Regions from separate parts of the Agathobaculum sp. LCP25S3_E8 genome, predicted to be linked through region 1. Evidence: a T-box and tRNA genes for the amino acid it is inferred to sense, from the RefSeq annotation. Region 1 holds a T-box; the other holds one or more tRNA genes.
What was found. A T-box is a leader RNA that pairs with one kind of tRNA and senses whether it is charged. The one in region 1 lies ahead of pheS (phenylalanine--tRNA ligase subunit alpha), so its partner is inferred to be a tRNA-Phe.

Region 1 (9,437 bases):
AGGCCGATGGAGATCACGCCGCCGATGATGCCGCGCACGGCGAAGTCGCGCGGGTGGATGGACAGCACGGTTTTGCCGCGCAGAAAGTAGAACAGGTAGAAAAAGCAGGCGCAGATGTTGCCAATGACCGTTGCAATGGCTGCGCCCGCAACGCCCCAGCCCAGTGCGAGAATCATAATGGGGTCAAGGATGATATTGACCACCGTGCCGACCATATTGCCAATCATGGAGGCGGTGGCTGCGCCCTCGCCGCGAATCAGGTTGCAGAAGCCGTTAGCGAAAATGATAAATGGCGCGCCGAGCGAAATCCAGAACAGGTAGTCGCGGGCATAACCAATGGTGTATTCACTGGTGCCGATGACCGACAGGATGAACGGCATGGCGGCAAGAAACACGAAAATCATAATTACGCCCCAGATAAGCGAACCGTAGCAGCAGAACGCGCTGACCTTTTTGGCGCGTTCGCCCTCATTTGCGCCCAGCAGGCGAGAGATGAGAGACGAACCGCCGATACCGAACATGTTGCCGAAGGCCATCAGGATGAGAAACACCGGCGTTGCCACCGAAACCGCCGCCACCTGATTGGCGTCGCCCGTCTGGCCGACGAAAAAGGTGTCGACCATGTTATACAGTACGACCACCAGCATGCTCAGCATGGTTGGCACGGCCATTTGCGCGACAGCCTTGGGGATAGGGGCATCACGGAATACAGAATCGCTATTATTTCTCATTATATTACCTCCTGTAATTATATAAATGTAGGTAGCTACATAAATGGACGAAAAAATATCAGCCCTCGCTGATATTGCGGTAGACGCGGGACAGATATTCTTCCAGCTGTGCCATTTCCGCCTCGGAAAAGCCGCGGGACGCCTGCGCGTCCAGATACAGGCGGATGTCGTTCATGACGCGCTGTACCTCGCTGAACTTGTCCGTCAGCCGGACGATACGGCAGCGGCGGTCGCGTTCGGATACAGCGGTTGTAACAAAGCCCTTGTCCTCCAGCCGCCGCAGGAAGCCGATCACGGTCGGGTGCTTGAGTCGGAAATGCTGGCCAATGTCCTGCACGGTGGTTTCTTGTTCACCGCGCATGTTTAGGTACAGCAGCACGTCGCTCTGCGCGCAGGTCAGGCCAAGCGGGCGCAGTGCCGCGTCCGCGTGCGCCATGAATTGAATGCTGATCATTTTGATGTATTCGCCGGGAAATACCGGACTGCCCAATAGATATCCTTCCCTTCATTAAGTAGCTTGCTACATAAATTTTAACAGGATAGTTTCCTGCTGTCAACGGATTGTAAACAGTTTCGGCGGAACGCGCAGACCGCCCGCAAAGCGGGCGGTCTGGATTGTGCAGTTTTGCGTAAATGTTGATTATTTTTTACGTTTGGCCTTGGCCCAACCTTTTTTCTTTGGTGCGGTTGGGCGGTGTGCCGCAGGACGCACGCTCTTGCCGGATTTTGCCGCACGAGCGGACGATACAGGCGGCTTTTCGCCGCGTGCGGGTCGAATCAGACAGTCCTTACCAAAGCCAATCAGGTCCTCGCGGCCGGCCTTTTTGAGCGCGGCGAGCACAATCGGCCGCTTGTCCGGACGCCGCCATTGCAGCAGCGCGCGCTGCATGGCCTTTTCCTCAGGCGTTTTGGCAACATAGACCGGCTTCATCGTGCGTGGGTCGATTTCAGTGTAGTACATCGCGGTCGACAGCGTGCCCGGTGTGGGATAGAAATCCTGCACCTGCTCGGGCATATAGCCGACGCGGTTGAGGTATTCCGCCAGCAGAATTGCGTCGTCCAACGTCGCGCCGGGATGTGAGCTCATCAGATAGGGGACAAGGTACTGCTTGCGGCCGAGTTTCTGGTTGATGCGGGCGTATCGCTCACGGAATTTTTCATATACGGAAAATGATGGTTTGCCCATATAATACAGAGCGTTATCACTCATGTGCTCAGGCGCAACCTTGAGCTGGCCCGAAATATGGTGTTCGACCAACTCCCGGAAAAAAGCGTCGTTGCGGTCAGCCATCATATAATCATAGCGCAGGCCGGAGCGCACGAATACCTTTTTGATGCCTTCGATTTGGCGCAGCTCACGCAGCAAATTGAGGTAGTCCGTGTGGTCGGCTTCGAGGTTTTTGCAGGCGGTGGGGAACAGGCAGCGCTTGTTTTTGCACAAGCCGTGCTCCTCCTGCATTTTGCAGGACGGGAAGCGGAAGTTGGCCGTCGGCCCGCCGACATCGTGGATATAACCCTTGAAGCCGGGCATCCGCACGATTTGTTTGGCTTCCGCAATCACGCTTTCGTGGCTGCGCGCCTGAATATACCGCCCCTGATGGAAGGCGAGTGCGCAGAAGTTGCACGCGCCAAAGCAGCCGCGGTTGTGGATGATGGAGAACTGCACTTCCTGAATTGCGGGCACGCCTCCCAGCGCCTCATAGGACGGGTGATAGGTGCGCATGTAGGGCAGGGCATAGACGTGATCCATTTCTTCCGTGGTCAACGGACGGGCGGGCGGGTTTTGAACGAGTACGCGCTTTCCGTGGCGCTGCAAAAGCGTTTTGCCGCGCACCGCGTCCTGCTCGTCGTATTGGAGCTTGACCGAGCGGGCGTAGTCCGGCTTGCTCACGCACACGTCCTCGTAGGACGGACACTCTACCGCATTTTCCAAGCCGAATGCGTCATGCGCCATATAGGCCGTACCACGTACCCCGACGCAAGCGTCCGCTCCCTTTTTGCCGTGTTTTAAGTTGTTTGCGAGTTCTACAACCGAGTGCTCACTCATGCCGAACATCAGTCCATCTGCACCGGTCGATTCCAAAATTGAGGGCATGACGCGGTCGGCCCAGTAGTCGTAATGCGCGAAGCGGCGCAGGCTGGCTTCAATGCCGCCGAGATAGATAGGCGTATCCGGGAATGCGCGCCGCGCAAGCATGGCATAGACCGTCACTGCGCGGTCGGGCCGTTTGCCGGCCTTGCCGCCGGGGGTATAAGCGTCGTCCGAGCGGCGCTTTTTGGCAGCGGTGTAGTGCGCGACCATCGAGTCGATGTTGCCGCCGTTGATGAGCACCGCATAGCGCGGGCGGCCCATGGCGACAAAGTCGCGCTCGTCATGGAAATCCGGCTGGCTGAGGATGGCGACCTTGTAGCCAGCGTCCTCCAGAACGCGCGAGATAATGGCAGTTCCGAAGGAAGGGTGGTCGACATAAGCGTCGCCCGTGACGAGCAAAAAATCGCAGTAATACCAGCCGCGATCCTGCATATCCTGCTTGTTTATCGGGAGAAAACCGTTCATCATTTTCCTTTCCCTTTACAAATAGAGGTGGTTTGGCTATTATATGGACAAGGCACTGTCGCAAACGGCAGGCGGTTGACCACACTCCATGGAAAGGAGTGTGATGTTTATGGATCAGATTTTGCAGATTGTATTGCTACTTATTCTGCTGGAAGTCATCAAGACCATAAAAAAATAACCGCCCTCCGACCAAAGATTGCGGTTATTTTTTCATAAGATAACACGTTTCTGAGGTCAACCGTCTGTCGGCGGTGCCTCTTCTACTACTCTCATTATAACGAATTTACTCCGTTTGTCAAGCCCTGCCTCAGTTATCGAGGTAGAACTGCACCAACTCCTGCATCAACTCGTCGCGGTCGATCTTGCAGATCAGGCTGCGTGCATTGTTATGGTTGGTGATGTACGTCGGGTCCTCAGAGAGGAGATAGCCCACGATCTGGTTGATCGGGTTATACCCTTTCTCCTTAAGCGCATCATATACTGCGGTCAGCGTGCGCTTCATTTCCTTGTTGGACTCGTCTACAAGGCTGAATTTTCTTGTGCCGTCAAGCATGTCTGTCTCCTTTCCGATCCTACCGGTTGGTTTTTTGCTATAAACAGCATAATACAAAACGGCCGAAAAGTAAAGTCTTATCCGCGCAAAACCGCGCCGAAATCTTTTTCCAGCGCTGCCAGTGCATTTTTCATCGCCTTATCGCACTCTTCATCCGTCAGCGTGCGGTCGGGTGCGCGCATGGACAGCGAGTAGGCAACCGACTTCTTGCCCTCGGGGATGCCCTTGCCCTTGTACACGTCGAACAGCTTAACGTTTTCCAGAATGTGGCCTGCGGCCTTTTCGATCGAGGCCTGCATGGAAGCAGCGGGTACCGCATCGTCGACCAGCACGGCGATATCGCGGGTCGAGGCCGGGAACTTGGGCAGCGGGTGATAGAGCTTGACCGGGTCAATCGCTTCAAACAGAGCGTCCAGCGGCAGCTCGGCGGCGAGTACCTCGCCGGACAGGCCATAGCGTGCGGCAACGGTCGGATGCACCGTGCCGAACACACCGACGGGCTTGCCATCGATCAAAATGTTGGCACAGCGGCCCGGATGATAGGACGGATTGCTCTTTTCCGGCATGAACTGCACGTTCTTGACGTTCAGCTCACGGCAGATGGCTTCCACCACGCCCTTAAACTGGAAGAAGGACAGGCGGCCATAGCTGCCGAGGGTGATGATTTTCTCTTCGCGCGGCAAAACGTCCGGATCGGCTTTGCCGTCCTTGACGGTTGGGATATAGACCGTGCCCAGCTCAAACAGCGACGCGGTCGGGTTGCGGTGCGCATGGTTGTGCGCCAGCGATTGCAGCATGGAGGGCAGCACGGTCGTGCGCATGACGCTGAAATCCTCGCCGAGCGGGTTGAGAATGGTCGTGGAGATGCGGCGCGGGTCGTCCTTATCCCAGCCGATCATGTCATAGAACTTCGGAGAGATGAACGAATGGCTCATCGCCTCGTCAAAACCGGCCTCCCGGCAGGTCAGCGAGACATTCTGCTCGGCCAGCTGTTTGGGCGTGTACTCGCCCTGTACCATTTCGCCCGCGTACAGCGTAGTCGGGATCTTGTCGTAGCCGTACATGCGTGCGACTTCCTCCGCCAGATCGCACATGCGCGCAATGTCTACGCGGAAGGACGGGATGATAACCTTTCCGTCCTCAACACGGAACTCGAGGCGCTCCAGATACGCCTTCTGCTCGTCGGCAGACAGGTCAAGACCGAGCAGCGCGTTCATTTTGTCCGGCTCAAAGGGCAGCGCCCTGGGGGTCAGATCGGCGGCGCATGCGTCGATGATGCCGTCTACCACCTCGCCCGCGCCCAGCATTTCGACCAGCTCGCACGCGCGCTGCACGGCGGGCATAGTCAGCGACGGGTCAAGTCCCTTTTCAAAGCGGCCGGATGCCTCGGTGCGCATGCCGAGTGCCTTGGCCGTTACGCGCACGGTTGCGCCGTGGAAGCAGGCAGACTCGAAAACGACTGTCTTGGTGTCATCCTCGATTTCCGAGTTTGCGCCGCCCATAACGCCTGCGACAGCAACCGGCTTGTCGTTGTCGCAGATGGCCAGCATCTTGTCGGTCAGGTCGTGGTCCTGCCCGTCAAGGGTCTGGATGGACTCGCCGTTGCGCGCGCGGCGCACGACAATCTTGCCGTCGGACAGGCAGGAGTAGTCGAATGCATGCATCGGCTGACCGTACTCAAGCATGACATAGTTGGTGATATCAACGATGTTGTTAATCGGGCGTACACCGCAGGCATGCAGACGCTCGCGCATCCATGCAGGGGACGGCTCGATTTTGATGTTCTTGACCAGACGCGCGGTGTAGCGCGGGCACAGGTCGGTGTCAACCACCTCAACTGACATATACTTGTTGATGTCGTCACCCGAACCCTTGACGACCGGATCCTTGACCGAGAACGGACGGTCAAAGGTCGCGGCGGTTTCGCGTGCAAGACCGATGACGCTGAAGCAGTCAGCGCGGTTGGAGGTGATTTCGAAGTCGGCAACATAGTCGTCGAGGCCGAGCACCTTCTTGATATCCTCGCCCACGGGCGTGCCTTCGGGCAGGAACAGAATGCCATTCTCGCAGGCATAAGGCACGCAGCCGTGCGTCAGTCCCAGCTCCTGGAACGAGCACATCATGCCGTTGGAGACCTCGCCGCGCAGCTTGCCCTTGGTGATTTTGACGCCGCCGGGCAGCGTGGACTTGTGCAGCGCGACCGGGCAGATTTCGCCGACCGAATCGGGGGTTACGTTGGGTGCGCCGGTGACGATCTGGATGGGTTCGCCCTGCCCCACATCGATCTGGCAGATTTTCAGGTGGTCGGAGTCCGGATGGTCGACAACCGACAGAACTTTGCCGGTCACGACGTTTTCAATCTCTGCGCCGAGGTAGTAGACCTCCTCGACCTTGGAGCCGGACATGGTCAGGCGGGCGTCATACTCCTTGGGGGTGACGCCGGAAATATCGGTGTAATCCGAAAGCCAGGAAAGCGGCAACTTCATAATAGATGAACGCTCCTTTATCGTAATGTTCAGGATATCGCGCCGTCAGGCGCGCATTTTATAAAAGCTGCAAAGCAGCCGAAAAAACCGGGAGCATGTATCACGGTTTTTTCACAAGTGCGGAGAACAGTTTCGTTTATCGCAACTTTTCGCAGCGTGAGACGTATCCGCGCATAGGCGCGGTACGGCTTTTCGTTTGAAAGCGTGGTTTCAAACGAAGTTCTTAGAACTGTTCTAAGAAACGTACGTCGTTCTCATAGAACAGGCGGATGTCGTCAATCTTGAAACGGCCCATGACCGTGCGCTCCAGACCGATGCCGAACGCATAGCCCGAATACTCCTCGGGGTCGATGCCGCTCATTTCGAGCACCTTGGGGTGCACCATGCCGCAGCCGAGGATTTCGATCCAGCCCTCGCCTTTGCACAGCGGGCAGCCCGCGCCGTGGCAGCGGTAGCACTGGATATCCATTTCGGCACTCGGCTCGGTGAACGGGAAGTGGTGCGGACGGAACCGCACAACCGTGTCCTCGCCGTACAGCTTTTTGGCGAACAGCTCAAGGATGCCCTTGAGGTCAGACATGCGGATGCCCTTATCGACAACCAGACCCTCAATCTGATGGAACAGCGGGGAGTGAGTGGCGTCAACCGCGTCCGAACGGTACACACGGCCCGGTGCAATGATGCGGATGGGGGGCTTTTTCTGCTCCATCGTGCGCACCTGCATGGGCGAGGTCTGCGTGCGCAGCACCACATTATCCGAGATGTAGAAGGTGTCCTGCGTGTCGCGCGCGGGATGGTCCTTCGGGATGTTGAGCGCTTCAAAGTTGTAGTGGTCCAGCTCGACCTCCGGGCCTTCCGCAATGGAGAAGCCCAGACCGATAAAGATTTCTTTCAACTCGTCCAGCACGATGTTGAGCGGATGCTTTTTGCCGATGACGACTTCCTCGCCCGGCAGGGTGACGTCGATGGTCTCAGCCTCCAGCTTATGTGCCAGCGCGGCCTGCTCGATGACTTCCTTCTGCTTGTCGATGATGGTTTCGATTTCGGCGCGCACATCGTTGATGAGCTGGCCGACCGCCGGACGCTCCTCTGCGGCCACATCCTTCATGCCCTTTAAGAGCGCGGTCAACTCGCCCTTTTTGCCGAGGAAGCGCACACGCGCCTCGTCGAGCGCACGGGCGTCGCCCGCCGCGGCAAGCTGGTCCTTTGCGGCCTGCAAAATGCCTTGCAGTTTTTCTTTCATGATGACTCTCCTTTATGAAAAATCGTTCAGGGACGCAATAAAAAAGCCTTTCGTCCCGCAAAATAGGGACGAAAGGCGTAAAATACATCTTCCGTGGTACCACCCTGATTCCCGGACAGGCCGGGCACTCATTGAACGCCGGTAACGGGGCGTTACTTCGCCTGCGCCTACTGGGTTTCCGTTCAGCGCCGGTGCTCGCAGGGGAACTTCGTGTCAAGTCTCTTTGAACGGCTCGCAGCCAAAGGCCGTTTTCTCTGAAAAGAGGGGGATGACGGTACTTTCCCTGTTCATCGCAGGTATCGTTATTCCATAACAGTATTATTAAAACACAGTTTTTCGGCAAATGCAAGGGGAAGTTGCACAAATTTGTGTACAATCAGCCGCTGAGGGCAAAGGTGAGCGGTTTGCAGCTTTCAAATTGCCAGTCGGTCATCTCGGCAACCACGCCGCCGGCAAGGGCATCAGCCGGCACGTCTTCAAAAATATATGCCGTGATGCCGTATGCATCGGGCAGTATGGCAGCGTTGCAGTCGGGCAGAGCGGCAGGGTATATATCCCGGTTAGGGTCCTCGTTTTCAAAAAAGCACACAAGCGCTTCGGCCTGCGGATAGTAGACCGCGCGGTGCAAGGTCACGTCGTCTTGCCTGACGGGCTGCGAAAGCAGCTCCTGTGCCGACAGGATGCCGTCCGGCACGGTGTTTTCAATTTGCGTCATGCGCGCAGTGCGCACTTCGGCGTGGATGGTCTGCTGTTTGCCGACGGTCTGCCACGCAAGGCCGGACACTGCGACAAGCACCGCCATGGCGAGCAACACAAGCAGGATTTTTCGTTTGCGGGTCATACCGATTTCTCCTTCTAATACATCAAATGCGCCAGCGCGCTGTAAACCGGTGTGATGAACAGCGTGCCGATGACAAAGCTCACAAGGTTGGCGGTGAGGGCATACGCCACGCGGCGCGCGCGGGTGTACCCGTGCAAAAAGCGCGCATAGGCAAGCGCTTCGACGACGAAAATAACCGCTTCGACGGCAAATGCCCAGAAAAAGGCTTGTCTCCAATCGGCGGAGAGCAAAATGCGCCCATAGGTAAGCGTCATCAAAGCCTGCGTTGCAAGGTTGACCAGCAAAAACGGCTTGAGGTTTTCGTACAGCTTGAAACGGAACAGCAGCAGCACCGCTGCCTCGATGAGGAGCGTTACCATAAAGGTGCAGACAAATTGTTTGAGCAGACCAATTCCAATCGGTGAGGTTGAGATTTCACCGGTCTGTGCGTTGATGGTAAAGGTTTGCATTGCGCGGGTGCGCTCGGCCTCGCCGGTCAGCAGCACCGTGCCGTCCTCATGCAGCAGCGCCGCACGGAACGGCGAGGGGAAGGGAAAAGTCCATAAGAACACCTGATCTCCGTCGTATGGTGCGCAGTCCCACACATACCAGCCGTCCGGCAGGGCGGCGGTGAGCGCTTCGGGCGGATTTTGCGAGGGATTGTCATACGGCTCGTTTCCAAGCAGGGCGACAGATACAATGCTGTCGTTCATCCCGGCGATGCTGACATAAATGGACGAGGTCGGCAGGCCGTTGGCGCGCGCGGAAACAGGCAGCAGGACAAGGAGCAAAGCAAACAGGCAGAGAACAGAACGGAACTTTTGACGCATGGTGATCGCCTCCCTATGTTTGGATACCTTCATTATAACAGAGGGGCGGCAAAGCACAAGTTACAGGACGGGTTTTCAGTCGATGGCGCGCTCTTCCGCGCCGGAGAGCGCCTGCCGCAGCCCGGAAAGGACGGTTTGGCGGTCGGCGGTTTCGTCCGACAGCTCCATGTAGCGGACAAGGTCGTCCACCGCGCGCACCAGATAAAGGTAAGCATCC
Region 2 (9,437 bases), on a different contig from region 1:
GGGCAGAAGCCGATACAGCCAGATTGCCATGCCGATCAGCACCAGCAGGCATAGCCACCAGATGTCAATCCGATACCATATGTTGTACCAGCTACTGTACTCCAGCAGCAGATAGGCCAATGCAGTGCACAGCAACAACAGCAGTACGCCCTGCCAGCGCGGTGTACGGTCGGGCCGTTTGCGTTCAATATATTCGACGTCTACCAAGGGAATCAGCAGCATCGCTGCGCCCCAGATCCACAGATAGACTCCATTGATACCAAGGGCGTCGTCATATGCGAAGTTAAGCCAAGTGGCAAGGCCGCTTGCTGTAAGCCATGCGGCGATGGCCAGCACGGCCAGAACGGGGGTGGAAAGCTGTTTTTTCATCTCTATCCCACCTTTCGAAAAAGCAAACGGGCAAAGCCTTGCGGCTTTGCCCGTTTTATCATTCTGCGCCGCAAGGCGCTATTCATGAAAAGAGAAACTTACGCTTCCGCCTTGATCTTCTTGAGCTTGGCAAAGCGCGGCAGGCCGTTCACCTTCGGGCCTACGTTCTCGCCGGCGATCAGCGGCATAGCATATTCGACGAACTTCTCGGTTACGCCGTTGCCTTCCTCGTTGATCCAGTCACGCGGAACCTTCTTCTCGGTGTTGGCAACCTCGGACAGCGGGAGCAGCTCGATCTCGCACTTGTAGCCGTTCGCGTCACGAGTGCACTTGAAGCCCGGCATGTAGTCGGTCTTGCCGGCAACAGCGTTCTCAACAGCAGCCTTACCGGACATGTAGGACTCGTCTACGTCGGTCTTGGAAGCGCAGTGCGCCGCGCAGCGCTGGAGCAGAGAAAGCTCGATGCCGCGGACCTTGCAGCCCAGCTCGTTCTTAACGGTGTCAGCCAGCATAGCAGCCAGACCGCCCAGCTGTGCATGGCCAAAGCCGTCGGTTGCAGAAGTCTTAGCCTCGGATACGAAGGAGCCGTCTGCATAGTGGATGCCTTCAGAAACAGCAACCAAGCAGTTGCCCTGTTCTGCATAAATGCGCTTTACATCTGCGAGGAACTTCTGCATATCGAAGTCGGTCTCGGGGAGGTAAATGAGATCCGGACCTGCGCCCATCGCGGTTGCCAGACCAGCAGCACCAGCCAGCCAGCCGGCATGACGGCCCATGATTTCAACGACACAAACCATGCCGGTATCGTAAACGCGCGCATCCTGATAGATTTCCATGCAGGAGGTAGCAATATACTTGGCAGCGGAAGCGTAGCCCGGGCAATGGTCGGTACCGAACAGATCGTTATCGATGGTCTTCGGAATGCCCATAACGCGGCACTCGTAGCCGGACTTCATCATATACTTGGAAACCTTGTTGCAGGTATCCATGGAGTCGTTGCCGCCGTTGTAGAAGAAATAACGGATGTCGTACTTCTTGAAGATTTCAAGAATGCGCTTGTAATCGGTGTCGTCCACATCCGGGTCAGCCAGCTTATAACGGCAGGAGCCGAGGGCAGAGGACGGGGTATAGCGCAGAAGAGCCAGCTCTTCGCGGTCTTCCTTGTCGATGTCGTACAGCTCGTCGTTCAGCAGGCCCTTGATGCCGTGTGCCATGCCGAATACACGGGTGATGGACGGGTTGTCCAGCGCGGTCTCCAACGCGCCGAGCACGGAAGAATTGATGACCGAAGTCGGGCCACCCGACTGGCCGATGACGCAAGCGCCTTTCAGTTCACTCATAATGATAAACCTCCTAACAATTTAAAACACAGGGTTTGCCCACTGCATTTTCTTGCAATATAAGGGTAACATAAAACTGTTTCAAAATCAATGCAAAACAAAATTTTTTGCATACAGCCGCACATTTTAGGCAGAAAAGCAAAAAATGGGCGCAATCTTTCTGATGCACTTGATTTTATGCGAACATACTGATAAAATAAAGGAAGAATTCAGCTTAGGCTAATTTGTTTGTAGGAAAGGAAGTTTACTATGCCATTAGTTACTACTACCGAGATGTTTAAGAAGGCCTATGCGGGCGGCTATGCTGTCGGTGCCTTCAACGTAAACAACATGGAAATCGTACAGGGCATCACCGAGGCTTGCCAGGAGCAGAAGGCTCCGGTTGTGCTGCAGGTTTCCAAGGGTGCGCGCGCTTACGCTAACCACACCTATCTGGTGAAAATGGTGGAAGCTGCGGTGCAGGAGTGCCCGGACGTTCCGATCGCGCTGCATCTGGACCACGGCCCGGACTTTGAGACCTGCAAGTCCTGCATTGACGGCGGTTTTACTTCGGTTATGATCGACGCTTCCAGCAAGCCGTTCGACGAGAACGTTGAGATCACCAAGAAGGTTGTTGAGTACGCACATGCGCACGGCGTTGTTGTTGAGGCAGAGCTGGGCACGCTGGCAGGCGTTGAGGACGACGTAAAGGTTTCCGCTGAGGACTCCTCCTACACCCGTCCGGAAGAAGTAGAAGAGTTCGTTTCGCGCACCGGCTGTGACTCGCTGGCAATTGCCATCGGTACCTCCCACGGCGCTTACAAGTTCACCCCCGAGCAGTGCACCCGCAACGAGCAGGGCATTCTGGTTCCGCCTCCGCTGCGCTTTGACGTGCTGGAGGAAGTCTCCAAGCGTCTGCCGGGCTTCCCGATCGTTCTGCACGGTTCTTCTTCTGTTCCGCAGAAGTTTGTTGACATCATCAACGCGCACGGCGGCAAGATGCCCGATGCAATCGGCATTCCGGAGGAAGAGCTGCGTCAGGCTGCTAAGCTGTCCGTCTGCAAGATCAACATTGACTCGGATATCCGTCTGGCTATTACCGCTACTATTCGTGAGTACTTTGACGAGCATCCGGATCACTTCGATCCCCGTCAGTACCTCAAGCCCGCTCGTCAGGCTGTCAAGGACATGGTTGCTCACAAGCTGGTCCATGTGCTCGGCTGCAACGGCAAGGCATAAGAAGTTTCTGCGTTGGAAACCGTTCGAACCGCATCCTTTTCGGATGCGGTTCGTTTTTTGTTGGAAAAGAAAAGAACAGTTTGTAAGTTGGTTTTCATACTTTACATTATGAAAGCGCTGTGTTATAATCAAATAATCAGAAACACAATATGCAGTAGGAGGGATATATCTTGAATCGAAAGCTCAAAGATGAGGATATGGACATCTTGTTTCGAGGAATCCTGAAGCTCAAGACAGTGGAAGATTGTTATGACTTTTTTGAGGATTTATGTACAATCGCTGAGCTTCGTGCAATGGTGCAGCGCTTTCAAGTTGCTCGCATGTTGGACGAGGGCCGTATTTACAGTGATATTGTGCAGGAAACCGGTGCATCGACGGCTACTATCAGCCGTGTCAATAAATGCTTGGTATATGGGTCCGACGGATACCGTAAAATGCTGGACCGCCTAAAGGAAGACGATGAATAGTTATCAAACTCTGTCGGCATACTATGACCGCTTTACAGATGATGTAGGCTATGAGCAGTGGGCGGACTTTTTTGTTGCGTTGTTTGCGCGTGAGGGTGTAAAACCGAAGCTCGTTCTCGATCTGGCCTGTGGCACGGGCAGTCTGACGCGATTGCTGGCACAGCGCGGATACGACATGATCGGTGTGGATGCATCCCCCGAAATGCTCATGCAGGCGATGCAGAACACCTTTGACTGCGAACCGCGTCCGCTGTTTCTCAATCAGCGCATGGAGCAGCTTGATTTGTACGGCACGGTGGATGTATGCCTGTGCTGTCTGGACAGCGTTAATTACGTGACGGAACCGGCGGTGCTGCAAAAGGCGTTCGACCGGGTACACTTATTCCTGGAGCCCAAAACGGGTTTATTCGTGTTCGACATCAATACGCCGGAAAAGTTTGCGCGCATCGATGGTAACAGCTATGTGTGCGAGGATGAGGACGTGTTTTGCGTCTGGCAGGCCGCGGTAGAGGACGGTCTGTGCGCCTATCAGTTCGATATTTTTGAACGGGGCGGTGATGCATGGACACGAGCGCAGGAGACGCATGAGGAGCGCATTTACACCATTCCGGAACTGATTGCCATGTTGGAAAAAGCAGGCTTTTCCGAAATCAAAACCTATGGAGACCAATCGTTCTCACCGGTACAGGGTGGGGAAGATAGGGTCTATATTACCGCACGAAAGAGAGATTAAACAAATATGAGCGATACGTTACTTCGCGCAATCGCCCGGGATGCGGGCATTCAGATTTCCGCCGCCGTGACGACCGGATTGGTCGAGCGTGCGCGGGAGATTCACGATACTACGCCGGTGGCGACTGCGGCGCTCGGCCGCACCCTGACAGCAACAGCGATTATGGGTAGCCAGCTCAAGACCGATGATGGTTCGGTCACTGTACAGGTTAAGGGAAACGGGCCGCTGGGGACGATTGTGTGCGTCGGCGATGCGGATGGCTGGGTACGCGGTTATCTGCAGAATGCGGGCTGTGAGCTGCCGCTGCGCGCGGATGGTAAGCTGGACGTGGGCGGCGGTGTAGGTCGTGGCTATCTGATGGTGATAAAGGACATTGGGTTGAAAGACCCAATTACCGGAACGGTTGCATTGGTCAACGGTGAAATTGCCGAGGATTTGACACGCTATTTTGCGGAGAGCGAGCAAATTCCGTCGGCGTGCGCGTTGGGTGTGCTGGTGGATACCGACCGTTCGGTCAAGTGCGCGGGCGGCTGGCTGGTGCAGCTGATGCCGGGTGTCAAGGATGCGGATATTGACCGTCTGGAAGCCAATCTAGCAAAAACTGAGCCGATGACCACAATGCTGGACAAAGGGATGACGCTCGAGCAAATCGTGCAGACCGTGCTGGACGGCTTTGCAGTTGACTTTTTGCAGACCGATCCGATCGGCTACCGTTGCGCGTGCAGCCGGGAGAAGGTGGAGCGCGCTCTGCTCAGCATGGGAAAAAACGAATTATCCAAGATGGCGGAAGAACAGGAAAAAAGTGAGGTAACCTGCCAGTTTTGCGATAAAGTCTATGTTTTTTCGCGGGAAGAGTTGCGGCAGCTTTTGGCGCATGCAGAAAAATAAAAAAATCGTCAAAAAAGTGTTGACATTTCGCTGATGTTTCGATATAATAAATCTCGCCGCTGATGATTACGGCGGCGGCGATTCGGCCCGGTAGCTCAGTTGGTTAGAGCGCCAGCCTGTCACGCTGGAGGCCGTGGGTTCAAGTCCCATCCGGGTCGCCATTTCTTCAGTCTCAACCGATTGAAGAAAACTTGCCTCTGTAGCTCAGTCGGTAGAGCAGGGGACTGAAAATCCCCGTGTCGGTGGTTCGATTCCGCCCGGAGGCACCATAAATATGCGGCTGTAGCTCATCTGGTAGAGCGCCACCTTGCCAAGGTGGAGGTAGCGAGTTCGAGCCTCGTCAGCCGCTCCATATCTGGTACCATAGCCAAGCGGTAAGGCGTGGGACTGCAACTCCCTGATCCCCAGTTCGATTCTGGGTGGTACCTCCAAAAAAAGAGACGCCAATATGGCGTCTCTTTTTTTGCGTTCTTAAAACAATAAGAAATTCTTAAGAATTTCATGAGGAAAATCAACAGAAACCTTTGTTATCATAGAACCATAGAGGAGGGGGACATCATGGACAAACTTACGGTATTGGTGGTGGACGATGATAAGGAGATTGTAGACAGCATTGCGATTTTCTTGCAGGCGGATGGATACGCAGTCGAAAAAGCCTATAACGGCCTGGAAGCGCTGGACATCGTTATGACGCGTGCGGTACATCTGCTGCTGCTGGACATCATGATGCCCGAACTGGATGGCATTAAGACGCTGCTCAAGGTGCGGGAGAGCAAGAACATTCCGATTATTTTGATTTCCGCTAAAAGTGAGGATGCGGATAAGATTCTCGGTTTGACGGCGGGCGCGGACGATTATATCACTAAGCCGTTTAATCCGTCCGAACTGGTGGCGCGCGTCAAAAGTCAGCTGCGGCGCTATACGCAGCTTGGTGCGATGCAGATGACGGAAAAGCAGATTGCTATTCGCGGGTTGGTGCTCGATACCGAGAGTAAAACGGTAACGGTAGATGGTGAGGCGGTGCGCTTGACGCCGCTTGAGTACAAAATCCTCGAACTGCTGTGCCGTCATCCGGGTAAGGTATTCTCTACCGAGGAGATTTATCGGCAGGTATGGAACGACGAGGCGGTGTCGGACAATGCGATTGCGGTGCATGTGCGGCACATCCGTGAAAAGATTGAAATCAACCCGAAGGAACCGCGTTACCTCAAGGTTGTGTGGGGCGTGGGCTATAAGATAGAGAGGAGTGAGGGAACATGAAAAAAGTGATGCGGTCGCCCATTCTCAAGGGCGCGGCATTCATACTGTGTTTGGTCTGCGTAGCGGTGGCTGGATTGACGTTGGGTAACACAACGCAGTGGTTTTTTGATAAAAGTCAGAAAAACGGCGCAAACCTATATCAGTTCGAGTCGAGTTTTGAAAATTCGCAGGTGCTTACCAGTGAATTCGGTGACGCGCTCAATATTCTGGACAGCGCAAGGCACAACGGGATTCAGCCGCAGGAGCTGGCCGATCGGATGAATGTCTATTTCATTGGCGATTATTATGCCAAGTTTGGGGATAATATCTACAAAAATGCCAATCTGACCGAAAGTGGCATCAAGACGGCGCCGTATTACGTTGTTATTCGTCCCGGCGACTGGTATGGCAATGTGGCTTTGGATGACTACGCGTATGAGTTGTCCGGCTGGACGAGCGCCTACGACTCTTATTGGGATGATAGCTTGGTGGCGGAAAAAGCGGCGCTGCGCCAGCAATTACGGGAGGATGACTGCATCCTGCTGCGCATGACTGGTGAACAGGTATCTGTCATACAAAGTGAGTGGCAGCAGGGTTACGATATGTTCCAAGGTGCGATATTTAAGTGCATCGCCCTGCTTTTTGTCGCTCTGATTGCATTTCTGTATTTGCTGTTTGTCGCGGGCCGCCGGCCGGAGGACGAGGATGTGCATCTTCTGCTGATCGACCGGATGTATGTGGAATTCAACTTGGCGTTGATCGCGGGCACTGTGATTGGTACGGCGGCAGTAGTGTTTGCCTTATTGGATGCTGGAATAAATGGCGGTGAAAGCGGCGTGTTGGGACTAATCACCAAGCTGCTGACCGCACTGCTGGTCTGTGCGTTTGCACTGGTGATGGCGCTCATTCTCTCCCTCGTGCGCAACCTAAAAAACCGTTCCTTTGTCCAGCGTTCGTTTATCCTACGCATGATTCGCTGGTGTTGGCGTACGGTGGTACGTCTGCTGCGTTGGTTCATCCAGCTGTTCCGTAGCGCGTGGCATGGTGTAGGGCGAGGGAAGAATAACCTGTGGCAAAAGGTGTTTGCGAATTACAAGACGCGAAACGCATTATTGATTTTCACCGGTTATTCTGCGGTGCTTGCTGTGCTTGCGATGCTGTTTGGGATAATGTGGTATGTGTCAAGCGGTATGCCTTCGTTTGTATTCTTCGTACTTGCGGTGGCATGGGTTGCGGTATCTGCCGCGTTTACTTTTAAGCGGTTAGACGGCTTTGACCGCATTGTAGATGCGCTCAAGCGCCTGCGTGGCGGTGACCTAACCTACAAGCTGGACAACATGCCTGCGGGTGTATTCGCTGCAATGGCGGACGATATCAACTCGCTGGGCGACGGCATGCAGCTTGCCTTGCAAAACGAGGTGCGTGCGGAGCGCATGAAGAGCGAACTGATTACCAACGTCAGCCATGATTTGAAAACTCCGTTGACCTCGATTCTCAACTATTCGGATCTGCTCTGTCAGGAACATTTGACGCCGGAGGAGGCAAACGACTACGCCAAGATCATCCACCAGAAGGGGATACGGCTGAAAAATCTGACGAGCGACCTGTTTGACATTTCAAAGGTGCAGTCGGGTGCAGAGCAGATTTTCTGTGAGCGGCTGGATGCATGTACGTTGGTGCGACAGGCGCTGGGTGAGCAGGATCAGTCAATCGGGGACGGTAAGCTGGCGCTTAAGGTTGAACTGCCGGAACATGAGGTGCCAATCTGGGCGGATGGAAAGAAAATGTCCCGAGTGATGGAAAATCTGATTGGCAATTGCATTAAATATGCAATGCCGGGTACGCGCGTGTTTGTGTCGGTCATGGAACAAGAAAATAACGCGGTGATTGAATTGAAAAACATCGCCAATTACGCAATGGATTTTGATGCAAATGAGATCACCGAGCGATTTGTCCGCGGCGATGCGGCGCGTTCGACCGAGGGCAGCGGACTCGGCCTTGCAATCGCAAAAAGCTATGTTGAAGCCTGTGGCGGTACGTTTGTGGTTTTGGTCGACGGAGATTTGTTCAAAGTTCAAATAACCTTTCCAATTCAGCATTGAAAAAAGAATATGGATGGAGAGTGAGCCGACCCGGCAAAATGCCGGGTCGGATTTTTTATACGTAGATATTCGCATAATTTTTTTCGCAGAGGGTTGACATAATGTCTATATTGTATATAATGAGTATATACGATATGGAAGGGGAGGGGCAATGAACATCATCCTGTCGAATGTGGAAGGCACACCGATTTATGAGCAAATTGCACGGCAAATCAAGGCTAAGATTGTCGGTGGTGAGCTACAGCCAGGAGAAGCGCTGCCGTCTATGCGCTTACTGGCGAAGGAGCTGCGCATCAGTGTGATTACAACCAAACGTGCGTATGAGGAGTTGGAGCGGGAAGGGTTTATCATCAGCCAGACCGGTCGCGGCAGCTTCGTGGCCCCAGTGGGGGTGGAGTTGCTGCGCGAAGAACAGCTCCGTCGGGTGGAGACACATCTGGAAGAGGCGGCAAAAGCGGCGCACCTGGGAAATCTGAAAAAGGGTGAATTTCTTGAGATTGCAGCCGCGGTATTTGAGGAGGGGATCTGATGAAAAACGCATTGGAGATTACGGGGCTGTGTAAGCAATATAAAGGATTTTCGCTCAAGAATGTCTCATTTACGCTGCCAAGCGGCTGTGTAATGGGGTTTATTGGAGAAAATGGTGCGGGCAAGAGCACAACCATCAAAGCAATTCTGAATTTGATTCACCGCGATGCAGGCAGTATCCACTTGTTGGGGCAGGACAATATTGCAGACGAGCGCGCGGTTAAAGAACGAATCGGCGTGGTGCTTGAGGATGGTTGTTTTCTCAACACCATGAGTGCTCGTCAAGTGGATGTTCTGATGGGAAAGGCATATCAAAATTGGCATTCTGAGCAGTTTTTTGGATTTTTGAAACGATTTGGTATCGATACAGACAAAAAAATCAAGGACTATTCTAAAGGCATGCGCATGAAGGTCAATATTGCCGCGGCGATGTCGCACGATGCGGAGTTGCTTCTCATGGATGAGCCAACCAGCGGTCTTGACCCAGTTGTGCGTGATGAGGTACTCGATTTGTTTTATGACTTCATGCAGGATGAAGGACACTCGATTCTAA

Region 2: it encodes a tRNA-Phe, which carries the amino acid that the T-box ahead of pheS (phenylalanine--tRNA ligase subunit alpha) is inferred to sense. The anticodon was not compared.

Annotation. Positions count from the first base shown of each region.
Region 1 is NZ_JBQKJR010000004.1:37,744-47,180, reverse strand. It holds gene ACTQ34_RS02800 (MATE family efflux transporter) at 1-731, opposite strand, end outside; gene ACTQ34_RS02795 (MarR family winged helix-turn-helix transcriptional regulator) at 790-1,185, opposite strand; gene ACTQ34_RS02790 (YgiQ family radical SAM protein) at 1,372-3,288, opposite strand; gene ACTQ34_RS02785 (IreB family regulatory phosphoprotein) at 3,596-3,841, opposite strand; gene pheT (phenylalanine--tRNA ligase subunit beta) at 3,919-6,327, opposite strand; gene pheS (phenylalanine--tRNA ligase subunit alpha) at 6,551-7,570, opposite strand; T-box leader at 7,632-7,870, opposite strand; gene ACTQ34_RS02770 (hypothetical protein) at 7,947-8,411, opposite strand; gene ACTQ34_RS02765 (hypothetical protein) at 8,426-9,220, opposite strand; gene ACTQ34_RS02760 (hypothetical protein) at 9,296-9,437, opposite strand, start outside.
Region 2 is NZ_JBQKJR010000036.1:16,296-25,732, forward strand. It holds gene ACTQ34_RS11990 (hypothetical protein) at 1-369, opposite strand, end outside; gene ACTQ34_RS11995 (6-phosphofructokinase) at 468-1,709, opposite strand; gene fba (class II fructose-1,6-bisphosphate aldolase) at 1,959-2,927, shown strand; gene ACTQ34_RS12005 (YerC/YecD family TrpR-related protein) at 3,098-3,394, shown strand; gene ACTQ34_RS12010 (class I SAM-dependent DNA methyltransferase) at 3,387-4,127, shown strand; gene hslO (Hsp33 family molecular chaperone HslO) at 4,134-5,015, shown strand; tRNA gene ACTQ34_RS12020 (tRNA-Asp) at 5,100-5,176, shown strand; tRNA gene ACTQ34_RS12025 (tRNA-Phe) at 5,209-5,284, shown strand; tRNA gene ACTQ34_RS12030 (tRNA-Gly) at 5,292-5,367, shown strand; tRNA gene ACTQ34_RS12035 (tRNA-Cys) at 5,373-5,446, shown strand; gene ACTQ34_RS12040 (response regulator transcription factor) at 5,574-6,275, shown strand; gene ACTQ34_RS12045 (sensor histidine kinase) at 6,272-8,356, shown strand; gene ACTQ34_RS12050 (GntR family transcriptional regulator) at 8,508-8,885, shown strand; gene ACTQ34_RS12055 (ABC transporter ATP-binding protein) at 8,885-9,437, shown strand, end outside.